Regions from separate parts of the Ectobacillus polymachus genome, predicted to be linked through region 2. Evidence: riboswitches for the same ligand, from Rfam matches in the RefSeq annotation. Region 2 holds a riboswitch; each other region holds the start of a gene.
What was found. Region 2 has a riboswitch for S-adenosylmethionine ahead of ACM5BR_RS05560 (O-methyltransferase). Riboswitches for the same ligand answer to the same signal wherever they lie in the genome.
Positions count from the first base shown of each region.

Region 1: linked by a shared signal. The riboswitch ahead of ACM5BR_RS08290 (methionine ABC transporter ATP-binding protein) and the one ahead of ACM5BR_RS05560 (O-methyltransferase) in region 2 are both predicted to bind S-adenosylmethionine.
Region 3: linked by a shared signal. The riboswitch ahead of ACM5BR_RS11250 (bifunctional O-acetylhomoserine aminocarboxypropyltransferase/cysteine synthase) and the one ahead of ACM5BR_RS05560 (O-methyltransferase) in region 2 are both predicted to bind S-adenosylmethionine.

Region 1 covers NZ_JBLREB010000001.1:1,613,521-1,617,590, forward strand. The annotation lists gene ACM5BR_RS08280 (MetQ/NlpA family ABC transporter substrate-binding protein) at 1-105, opposite strand, end outside; gene ACM5BR_RS08285 (methionine ABC transporter permease) at 140-802, opposite strand; gene ACM5BR_RS08290 (methionine ABC transporter ATP-binding protein) at 792-1,805, opposite strand; SAM riboswitch class I at 1,876-1,981, opposite strand; gene ACM5BR_RS08295 (hypothetical protein) at 2,292-2,534, opposite strand; gene ACM5BR_RS08300 (YqzE family protein) at 2,787-2,984, opposite strand; gene ACM5BR_RS08305 (shikimate kinase) at 3,031-3,522, opposite strand; gene comGG (competence type IV pilus minor pilin ComGG) at 3,526-3,888, opposite strand; gene comGF (competence type IV pilus minor pilin ComGF) at 3,894-4,070, opposite strand, start outside.
Region 2 covers NZ_JBLREB010000001.1:1,095,707-1,099,776, forward strand. The annotation lists gene ACM5BR_RS05555 (CsxC family protein) at 1-25, shown strand, start outside; gene ACM5BR_RS05560 (O-methyltransferase) at 247-828, opposite strand; SAM riboswitch class I at 928-1,034, opposite strand; gene ACM5BR_RS05565 (MgtC/SapB family protein) at 1,300-2,001, shown strand; gene ACM5BR_RS05570 (hypothetical protein) at 2,177-2,335, opposite strand; gene ACM5BR_RS05575 (DUF1657 domain-containing protein) at 2,651-2,854, shown strand; gene ACM5BR_RS05580 (YhcN/YlaJ family sporulation lipoprotein) at 3,052-3,444, shown strand; gene spoVAC (stage V sporulation protein AC) at 3,467-3,943, shown strand; gene spoVAD (stage V sporulation protein AD) at 3,944-4,070, shown strand, end outside.
Region 3 covers NZ_JBLREB010000002.1:131,937-136,006, forward strand. The annotation lists gene ACM5BR_RS11230 (MMPL family transporter) at 1-1,219, shown strand, start outside; gene ACM5BR_RS11235 (hypothetical protein) at 1,526-1,705, shown strand; gene ACM5BR_RS11240 (FHA domain-containing protein) at 1,727-2,422, shown strand; gene ACM5BR_RS11245 (YolD-like family protein) at 2,473-2,775, opposite strand; SAM riboswitch class I at 3,039-3,143, shown strand; gene ACM5BR_RS11250 (bifunctional O-acetylhomoserine aminocarboxypropyltransferase/cysteine synthase) at 3,238-4,070, shown strand, end outside.

The DNA of each region.
Region 1 (4,070 bases), 520 kb from region 2:
AAGTTCCTTTTTGTTTGCAGCAGTTTGAGATTGGGGTTGTCCTCCGCAAGCTGCTAATAGACCTATTGATATTAAAAATACAACTAGCAATACTAATCTCTTCATAAAATAAAGTCCTCCTCAGAAGTGAATTATGAATCTATTTTTTATTTAATTGGCTTGCAATGCGATCCCCTAAAAATTGAAGGATCTGTACAAGACAAATTAATACAATAACCGTTGTAAACATAACCGTATTGTCATAACGATAATATCCATAACGAATAGCTAAATCACCGACACCGCCGCCTCCAACAATTCCAGCCATTGCAGAGTATGCCACTAAACTAATTGTCGTCAATGTAATCCCTTGTACAATCCCTGATTGAGCTTCTGATAAGAGTACATCCTTAATAATCATCCATGGCGTGGCTCCAATTGCTATGCCAGCTTCAATCACTCCTTTATCAATCTCTCGAAAGGAGGTTTCCACAATTCGAGCAAAAAATGGAATAGCTGCTACTGATAAGGAAACCGATGCTGCGGTCGGACCTATCGTTGTGCCAGTAATTAGCTTTGTTAGCGGCAAAAGCGCTACAAGTAATATAATAAATGGAATGGAACGAACGACGTTTACGATGAATCCAACAATTGTTTTAATTACGGTATTTTCTAAAAATAGTCCCTTATCGGTTACAAATAATAAAATGCCAAGAGGCAATCCAATAATAATGGCAACACCAAGAGAGAGAACCACCATATACAATGTTTCAAAAATCGCTTTATTTAATTCAGGTAGAATTTGAATCAGATTAGATAGCATGATACATCACCTCGACATGTTGAGTTTTTAGCATTGTATAGTTAATAGCCTTTTGTACCTCATTCTTTTCTCCAATCAATTCCATTATAAAAATCCCTAGTGGTGTATCTTGTATGTACTCAATTTTTCCATGAAGAATATTTCCTTTGACAATAAAATGCTGAAGCATATCGGAAACAACAGCTTCTTCTGCGATCGTTCCCTTAAATTGAATTTTAATAATGGTTCCTTTTCTTTGTTCTACTAATCGTTTTGGAATTTCAAATTGTAATACACTGTCAATAAATTGCATCGTAATCGGTTGTTGTGGATTAGCAAATACATCATATACCCTGCCTTCTTCTACTATAGATCCATCCTGAATCACAACCATACGGTGACAAATTTCCTTTACAACTTCCATTTCATGCGTAATTAAAACAATTGTTAGTCCAAGCTTTTCATTGATAGACTTTAGCAGTTGCAAAATTGATTTCGTCGTCTTTGGATCTAGCGCCGAAGTTGCCTCATCACAAAGAAGAACAGATGGCTCATTTGCAAGAGCACGTGCAATGCCAACACGTTGCTTTTGACCACCGCTAAGCTGCGTAGGATACACATTACGCTTATCTAATAATCCAACCATTTCGAGCAATTCAGTAGTTCGAACTTCGATTTCCTCCCTTTTCTTACCAGAAGCCCTGAGCGCAAAAGCAATATTCTCATATACGGTTTTCGAGTTAATCAAATAGAAATGCTGAAAAATCATTCCTATCTTTAGTCTAGCTTTTCGTAATTCCTGCTCCGTTAACTTTGTCAGTTCGATACCCTCTATTTTCACACTGCCTGAAGTAGGGGTTTCAAGTAAATTCATGCATCTAAGCAAAGAACTCTTTCCGGCACCGCTATATCCTACAATTCCAAAAATTTCTCCCTTATGAATGCTCAAGGATATATCATTTACAGCTTTAACCTTTCCGTATTTTGTCTCATACTCTTTTGTCACATGCTGAAGTTCAATCATATGCACTCTCCTCTCCTTTACAACATAAATAGCCTCTTTCATTTGAAAGAGGCACCGTGAAAATCGTTACGACTTATCTTTCAGAATAAAAGTATTCTGCAGGAAGTAGCACCGTTCCTAAATTGGAGGTTGCCGGACGTCATAGGGCCTGATCCCTCGGTCACTCTTGATAAGTAAACAAATTATTTAATTTTTTGTTAATTCGAATAATAGTATAAATTGTGACAATTGTCAATTGTTTTCGCAAAATAATTATAGTCTTTACAACGCTACCTTTATTCTTTCTTTGTACTTTTCGTATAACTTGACCCTCGACGAGGGTTTTTTCTCATCTCCTACCGAGGGTTAGCCCGACCTTTGTTGTTGCGGGCAGTTATCACCCACATAGCCTTTTCTGATTTCTCTAAGCTTGAAGTGGGGGTATTACTGCCATTAAATAGCGAGATAAAAGAAAAAGGAGATGCCCCATAAGAGAATGATTATTCTCTATGAGTTTTCTCCTCTTTCATCCACATATTTGCTGAACAGTTCATACAATCCTTTATTCACAAGATAAGATATTTGCTTATCTGATTTATATGGATAACGGTCTCGAAGTCGTATGGAAGCCTTTGCCATTAAGTTCTCCAATACTGAACGCCCACCTTTTCCGTATATTACTTCAGCAAATTCAATTAACTTTGCATCCTCTAAGGAAGCAGAATTGTGATTAAAAAAGAACTTTTCCATTGTCTCACCTCTATATGATAGCGTTTTCATTTTAAATTATATAGGTATGTTAGTCATTTCACAATATTGTATGCTATTTTTTCCTTTAGTTTCATTATAAAACAATATATGTACAGTACTTATGGTTAATTAAGGCGAATTTGTGAACAAATATATATCCTGATAATGGCGTTATTTCCCAATCACAAGCCATCACGAAATAGACCGTAAGATGTTTTACGGTCTATTTCGTTTATGCTATCGAATCCAATATCAAGCGCCTTTTTTCCTGTTTGATGTTCGTTGATATAATAATGAAATGCTTAAAGGAATTACTCCAAACCATCTTTTTAAGAACGGTTCTTTTTCTGAACGGCGTTGTAATCTTTTTTGCACTCGATCCTCTTTTGGATTGTTCATGTAGGTAACAACCTGCTGCGTCACAAATTTAACGTAGTCATTTGTCGACATAGGATTCACCACCATTACAATTGTTATGGATAGTATGTCCTACTTTTCATTCCTTCAAACGCATTTCAATCTCATTTAAAATTGACTGTACGTCCTTATCCGTCGTATCAACTGTAACTGTCGCCTCTTCATACCACTTCTGCCGCATCTTATAAAGAGCAGAAAAGGCTTCGGTATTTTTAAATAAAGGACGGGATGTATCACCTTCTAGCCTTTTTACAATGTGAGAAAGATCACAGTATAAATATAATACTATGCCGTGCTCTTTCATCCATTTTCGATTTTGTTCTCTTCCTATAATTCCTCCACCTGTAGTAATAATCACATTCTCACAAGGAAGCGATTGCAACATATTCGATTCATAATCTCGAAACACTTCCTCCCCTTCATCATGAAAAATGGCTGTGATTTGTTTTCCTGTTTTTCGTTCGATTTCTTCATCTGTATCAATGACCGGCATATTCCATCTTAACCCAAGTTCTTTTCCAATTGTTGTTTTTCCAGATCCCATAAATCCTGTGATGTATAAAGCTTTCATCCCTTACCTCTCCTCAAACCATCTCGTTATTTGCTGCGTATCTTTATTATACTGAAAGCTTGCCTTATATGTTCGATTTTTCCGTGTTTTGCATATAATCGTTACATACATAACAGGGGATCCGGTAGCATCTATTCTTACTTCTCCTTGTTCATATTGATACGTAGTATGCAATGAATCACTCGTATTTCTTTTTACTTCCTGTATACCATTGTTCATTAAAATATCTAAGTGGAGAATTTCTTCTCCTTCAGCATAAAATTTTTTCTCCAATACGTACAAGTTTGCAAAATGGATGAGAAATGAAAACAGAACAAAAGAGAACACCATTGTACCCGGCATTGTAAACCCATTGCTATTTTTCATTTTTTTCACCTAATCGGAAAAAATCGTGTAATCATTCCACTGTGATCCTTCTTGTCCAAATCGATTACATGAACATTCAGGGCAAGTGTTTGTAATTCAAATGAAACGCTCGTTATTTGCTGCAACATAATCTCATGTCCTTTATTATCAACGGTTCGTATGATATCATTTCCGCTTTTTTC
Region 2 (4,070 bases):
GGGACTCACTCCTCCAGCATCTTAATGGAGTTTCCTCAACATATTTAAGACAAAAAGGATCCGTTTCTTTTAAACAGGTCCTTTTTGTACTTGCGTTTAAATGCCATATATGTGTGAATGTCTTATAATAGATACTCATTCTTTAAGACAAACGCAAAATACATAGCCTGCTGCTCATTATACTTTCTATACCCGTTTATGTACTGACTCCTTTTTATCTGGTGAAGGGGTTTTTATACGAACCGACTACTCCATTGTCTTTATCGCTAAAAGAATACCTGTTGCCCAATCTACTTCTGTTATGACTAAATCTCTTCTTTCTCTTAATTTATTAAGAAGCTTAGGTGCTTTAATTCTGTATTCCTCAGGTACACTCCTATCCGGAAGTAAATCATGAATGACGTAAAATCCTCCTACGTTTAAATGGTCTAATGTCTTATCCAACAGTTCAAATTTCCCTGGCCATGTATCTGCAAAAATAAAATCGAATGTCTCTTCCATATTTCGAATAAATATTGCACCGTCCTCACATCGAAAAGAAATTCGTTTATCATTCCCTAAATAGGTTTTTGCAATGTCTAACAATTGCGGATTTATATCCACCGTTATGAGCGTACTATCCCCATCCATTCCATCTACAATCCATGCTGCGGATGCACCAGATCCCGTTCCAAGTTCTAAAAATTTCCCCTTTGCTTTTGATGATGCTAATCCTTTTAGTAGATACCCCGTCTTTGGGTCACAAGATTGATGAAATCCCTGTAATTTCGAATGTTCTACAATTTTATCGTAAAGGCTTAGTGATTTCATCAGCGTCTCTTTTTCCATTTTACATAGCCCCTTCCATGAATATTCCTAAGATTCAAGTTATAAAACAAAATAAAAAGTGGCCTCTTTATTAAGAGGCCACGCGTTCACGGATTCGACCTCTTATCTCCCAAAGCATTTGCTCTGCTGGAATTAGCACCTTCCTAACGATATTAGGGGTTGCTGAGGCTTCAAAGGGCCAATCCCTCCACCTCTCTAGATAAGAATTCATATTCAATACAGATATAATTGGATATACTATACAATTAAGTATAATTTATAATAAATCGTTTTGTCACTTTCGTCAATCTGATACTCTACGATTCGAATAACAATAATTAATAAAGTGAAACTCCCCCCTCGCCATTTCCGTTATGCCCTAAACTTGGAATACAGTTGACGTTACAGGACTTATTCGTTCATAATACGTATATTGATTACAAAGGTAATTTCTATCTATCTTACCTATATTTTTCTATGGAGATGAAGCAAATGGCGTGGCAAGATATGACAATTCGGCTGCTTGTAGCTATACTTACCGGTGCATGTATCGGTACCGAACGACAATGGCGTCACCGAATGGCTGGAATACGTACAAATGCTCTTGTTTCCCTTGGAGCATGTTTATTCGTCATTTTATCGGTTATGTCAACAGGAGATAATAGTCCAACTCGAATTGCCGCACAAGTAGTGAGTGGCGTCGGCTTTCTAGGCGGCGGTGTGATCATACGAGAAGGGTTTAGCGTTCGCGGATTAAATACAGCTGCTACTCTTTGGTGTTCTGCAGCCGTTGGTACATTAGTTGGAGCAGGATTTATGAAACTGAGTATTATAGGTGCAATTGGCGTAGTATTAGCAAATGTTCTCCTTCGTCCTATTGCGTTATTCATGAATAGAAAATCAAAGGATCAGTCGCAAGAAAATCTCTTCTATGAAGTGAATATCACTTGTCTACATGAACATGAAACCGTTATACGTACTGCTTTATCTAAAATGATACTTTCAGAAGGAATAGCCTTACAAGAACTGTATAGTGAGGAAATTGAAAGTGGAAGTAAAGTATCCATAATGGCTTTGCTTCATAGCGATCAGTCGAAAGCCCTGCTAATCGAACAAATTGTTAGTAAATTAAAACTTGAACATGATATTATCGCAATTGGATGGAAAACCCTTTCAGAGCAAGAAGGCGATTAAGATGAACATCCGTTATACTTTGTGATCCCTTTCATATCTTAATCCCCTTACTGTCTGCGATAATAACAAAATAGCGAATTCAAAAACAACACCATCTGTTTTTTTCAGATGGTGTTTTCTTAAATAATAGTTTTTAGGTCTTGCGTATTCAAATTTTCCTAATCCTACATTCCTCTTAATACACTTGATATACATAGCCATACATATCATACGGATAATACGGATATGGATAACCATAACCATATCCAGGTGTTAGCAATGCCCCCGTCGCTAATCCCCCAAAGCCTCCGAAAAACGGACGACCAAAACCTCCTATAATTCGCTCATCACTCATTGCTTGTTTCCCTCCTTTTCATTCTTGCATGTTGTATACATAATTACGTTATTCTGGACAATTGTAATAGGAATAGGCAATTTTCTTACTACTACATGAAAAGGACAAGAGAAACAAACCTATTAATATTCGTTTTTCACTACATAGTATCTTTTGCAAAATCCAGACGAATATACTATAAACTCCTCTATACAATCATCTGGTTTTATTTTCCACTTTTACAACTATCCAAATGGAATATTTTACAATTATAGATTTACCAAGAAACGTACATTCTATATTTGACTTTAAATTCACGTAAGGAGGAATTGACGAATGACAGTAATTAATCAATTAAAACAAACGGTTTCTGGATTAAAAAGTGCACAAGCTAGCCTTGAAGGATTTGCACTTGCTACTGATAACCAACAAGCAAAGCAAACCTATAAAAATGCTGCTCAGCAGACCCAAACGGTCATTGATACTTTGGCACCGCGTGTACACGATGTGGAACAAGAAGAGCCGCAATATAAGGCCTAACTTTCTTAAACCATTTTTCGCTTATGGATTATGTATTAATTTTACAAATTAAGAAAAAGGGTGATACATCATCACCCTTTTTCTCCAACCTATCCTGCTATCCTATTACGAAATGGACTGATCGTATGTTAAAAACAAAGCTGCTCCCGTGCTGCGTCATATTTCTACTGTTACCAAGCTTCTTATTAGGATGTGCGATGCAAAAAGAATATAAAACTACAAAAGAAAAAAACATACAAGTATCCAATGTAAGTACAATCGATGACCAATCCCCATCTATGCAGGCGCAAAAACAAATATCTGCCATTAACGGGATTGTAGACGTAAAGGCTGTAAATATAGGAAATAATCTTTATGTAGCTGCTAAACCTACTCAATTTAAACGATTACAATTAAACTCATTGCGAGATGAAATTTCAAAGCAATTAAAGGCATCCTTTCCTACCTACCAATATCACATTAGCTTAGACAGTAAAATTTATAAGTTGGTAGGGCAGCTGCAGAATGATGTGAATAAGAAAGAAGTTAACGCTGTTGTAATTGCAAAAAAAGCAAAAAAAATCGAGTCGGAAATGAATTCTGATACATAACGAATTGGAATGGTGATAGAAAATGGCAAGTAAACAAAAAAATATGACACCTGTGCAGCAAGAATATCAAACGCTCGCAAAGGAGTATGAAACAAAACGACCCATATTCAAAAACTGTGTCAAAGCATTTTTTGTTGGCGGGTTTATCTGTTTAATCGGTCAGTTTATAGCAACATTTTATACAAACTTTTTTGACTTTACGGAGCGATCTGCAGGTAATCCAACAGTTGCAACTCTTATATTTATTTCCATGTTACTAACTGGATTTGGTGTATATGATCGCATTGCACAGTTTGGCGGTGCAGGTACAGCTGTTCCTGTTACTGGATTTGGAAATTCTGTTATTTCCGCTTGTATTGAACATCGTAGTGAAGGATTTGTCTTAGGTGTCGGTGGAAATATGTTTAAATTAGCTGGTTCCGTTATTCTATTTGGAACTTTTTCAGCATTTGTAATTGCTACGATTAAAACCATATTGATTCATTGGGGAGGGTTTTAAATGCAGCTAGGGCATCAAACATGGCATTTTCAGAACAAGCCTACCATCCTCACAACTGGTGTAATTGGTGGTCCATTTGAAGCGAATGGAAAGATAGCTGAAGATTTTGATGCCTTGCATGAAGATC
Region 3 (4,070 bases), on a different contig from region 2:
CCTCTCACAAGGCTTAGCAATCTTGAACGAAAATTTGAACTCTGTAAAAGAACAAGTTACTTCGGGCAAGGATCAGGCAAGCAAATCTATTAATCAACAAGATCAACTGGTCAGCGGACTGCGACAGCTTGCAGCTGCAGCAGGAGTGCTTCAAAATGGCAACGCAAAATTGGCGGATGGACAAAACCAGGTTATTAGCAATCTGCCAAAAATGTCAGATGGTCTTGGAAAAATAGTAGATGGGCAAACACAGTTAAAGCAAGGATTTGCTCCTTTAACGGATCAGCTAGGTTTACTGCAAAACGGACTTGGTCAAAGCGTAGATGGACTTGGTCAAATTTCAAATGGCTTGCATGATGCACAAGACTATTTAGGTAATTTAACAAATTCTCCAGATAAAGAGATGGCAGGTTTCTATGTTCCAAGTTCTGCATTAGAGAGCGCAGACTTCCAGCAGGTATTTGATAAATATTTATCAAAAGATAAACAAGTTGCAAAGTTTGATGTGGTATTAAAATACAATCCATACTCGAACGAAGCTCTGCAATCGACGAAAGATATTCAAGATGCAGTGAAACGTGGCTTAGCAGGAACGGATTTACAGGATGCGAATATCGGGATATCCGGTGTATCCGCTATGTCATCCGATATGTTAGCGGCGTCAAATAGTGACTATACACACACCGTTATCTATATGCTAATTGGGATTGCGATTATTTTAATCCTATTGCTTCGTTCGCTTGTGATGCCATTGTATTTAATTGTTTCATTACTATTATGTTTCTTCTCTTCACTTGCCATCAATCAAGTCATTTTCGTGAATATACTAGGATATGATGGGATAAGCTGGACGATGCCATTTTTCGGCTTCGTGCTTCTGATGGCACTAGGTGTAGATTATAGCATCTTCCTTATGGACCGCTTTAATGAGTATAAAGGAATGCCGGTGAAGGATGCGATGCTTCTTGCAATGCGTAATATGGGACCGGTTATTTTCTCAGCCGTTATCATATTAGGAGGAACGTTTGCTGCGATGGTCCCGTCTGGGGTTCTTTCTCTTATGCAAATCGCAACCATCGTATTATCAGGCTTACTGCTATACGCCTTCGTGTTCCTACCGTTCTTCATACCTGTTATGGTGAAGCTATTTGGACGTGCAAACTGGTTCCCATTTGATCGGAACTTGCCAACTGAAAAACAGAATGATATAGGGAAATAAAAAAGGTAGAGAGATAACAAAAGTACCTCCGTTTCATTGTGAATCGGAGGTATTTTCCTATTCTAGTATAGGATGCTTTATCCGCGATTTATCGCTATTCATATCAGACGCAGCAAGGGTTAATCCTTATCTTAATGTAATATTTATCCCCTCTTTAGAAATAACTCGGCATCACTCCACATATTGCAAAAGCTTAACCAGTAATTTTTTGAAAATTATTATTGAATTATCATTGTTTTTCTATTGAGGCGATCGTGTATCTTTCATACAATGCTAGTAAACGAGGTATTGTAAGGAGGGGAACAAATGCGTAAAATAATGATTACGCTGATTGTTGTTCTAACTATTGGACGTGGATGGGAATGGTACATACAAGAAACATCTACGACGCCGTTTCCTGAAGAATCTCGATCTTTAAGTGAAAACGACATGTTAAGTCATCCTATACACATCGCCCAGGAGTTAGAACTTCATTTCGATAATTGAAGTATTAAGGATGAGTAAAATATGAATCAAATTCAAAATTGTCATAAATTGATTTTAAAGCAGGGTGATTCGTATCAGGCAGGTGCGTTTATTTATTTAGATAAACCGCAAACTGTGATAGGGCGTGTGAATCCTTCGTACGAGCCGGATTTCTCTATTCACAATCAATTTGTTTCACGTAAACATTTCGTCATTTTTATAAAGGAAGGCAAGATGACCATTCAGGATTTAGGAAGTAAGCATGGAACAGAGTTAAATAGAGAAGCACTGGTTCCATTTGAAATATACCCATTAAATGACTCGGATACGATTACATTAGCGAATGGGCTCATCGAATTACAGCTGGAAAAAGACTATGATGAAACGATGGAAATTCCAGGAGAACTCCTTGCTTATCATTTACATAAGGACGTACTTGAAATGGATGATATCGCGCAAACCATATATCTTCAGGATACTAGCATCAAATTATCACAAAAAGAGTATGCTTGCTGTAAAGTAATGGCGAATCATTTGAATGAGTTTGTTAGCAAGCAGCAGATTATTGCTGCTGTTTGGCCTGAACGGACATTATCAGATAATGTATATGTCGGAACAGAAGAGATGAATTCGCTGATTTATCGTCTTCGGGTGAAAATAAAAGGATATTTAAAAATTGAATCGGTATTACGAAATGGATTTAGAATGTCTAGAAGCAATTCGCATGATATGGAATAACAGGCGCACGCGGGTGCGCCTGTTATTTATTTCGCTGCGTAAGACCATGGTCACCATTCTTTGCATATTTCTAGGTGTACGACAGCTTCCGTAAAAATATACCGAGCTTTACCGGCTGTATCAATAATATGTAGGCATTGCTGCCTTTCATTGTAATGATGAACACGTCCTGTTAAATGGGAAATTACGCCATGATGACGATAATCAAAGGATACATACTGATTATGTTCCATTGCTTCACAAATCATGATTTCGAAGCTGATGTTTGTCTCCGGTGTAACGGATCGTTCTAGATTGCCTCCAGATTCATAATGAAAGACTTCGCCATTCCACGCCTCCTGATTACACTTCACAGAAATCGCTCCTTTTAATCGAACATTTGTTCTTATTTTACCTTTTTTTATGGGGATTATGCAAGTGATTGTTGAAAGTTATATAGTCCTAGGAACCTTGCAAAAGTATTTCGTGATTTAGTATTTACAAGCATCGTGTAAGAAATCGAATATATCTTTTTTTCTTTGCTTACGGAATAGTCAGAAAAAATAATATATCAAATAATTCAGAAAATATATTGACATAAGGTTAATAGTTATATAGAATGTAAATAATTTCATATGTCTTATCGAGAATAGGTGGAGGGATCAGGCCCTTTGAAGCCTTGGCAACAGCCGTAAACCGGAATTGTGCCAAATCCTGCAGGTTTTGCTCTGAAAGATAAGAGATTACACAGTCATGTGCGAATTCGGGCTGCTTCTTTTACCTTTTTGGGTAGGAAGCAGCCCTTTTAATTTAAATAAAGAGGAAGGGTGAACATGATGGGAGAAACATGGAACAAGGGAACGATTTGTGTACAGGGAGGCTATACGCCTAAAAATGGAGAACCACGTGTGCTGCCGTTATATCAAAGCACAACGTATAAATATGATACACCTGAGGATTTAGCAGCTCTATTTGATTTACGTGCTGAAGGTTATATTTATACACGAATTGCAAATCCAACCGTTGCAGCTTTCGAAACGAAGCTAAGTCAGCTCGAGGGCGGCGTTGGTGCTGTAGCAACCGCTTCTGGTCAAGCAGCGATTCAATTAGCAGTATTAAATATCGCTGGAGCAGGCGATCATATTTTGTGCTCATCTACCGTTTACGGAGGTACTCACAATCTATTTGCTGTCAGTTTACGTAAGCTTGGCATTGATGTTACATTCTTTGATCCAGAGCTGTCGGTAGAAGATATTGTTAAACTTGCAACAAGCAAGACAAAGCTCCTTTATGGCGAATCAATCGGTAACCCTGCTATTAATGTACTAAATTTTGAAGTATTTTCAGCGGCTGCAAAAGAACTAGATATTCCGCTTATCATTGATAATACGTTAGCTTCTCCGTATTTGTGCCAGCCATTTGCTCATGGAGCAAATATCGTGGTTCATTCAACTACGAAATATATTGATGGGCATGCAAGCTCAGTAGGCGGAGTCGTAATTGACGGCGGAAACTTTAACTGGGATAACGGAAAGTATCCAGAACTTGTCCTGCCAGATGAAAGTTATCACGGCGTGCAATATTTGAAGGACTTCGGAGCAGCTGCCTATATCGTAAAGGCACGCGTTCAGCTTCTTCGTGATTTTGGTAACTGTATTAGCCCATTCAA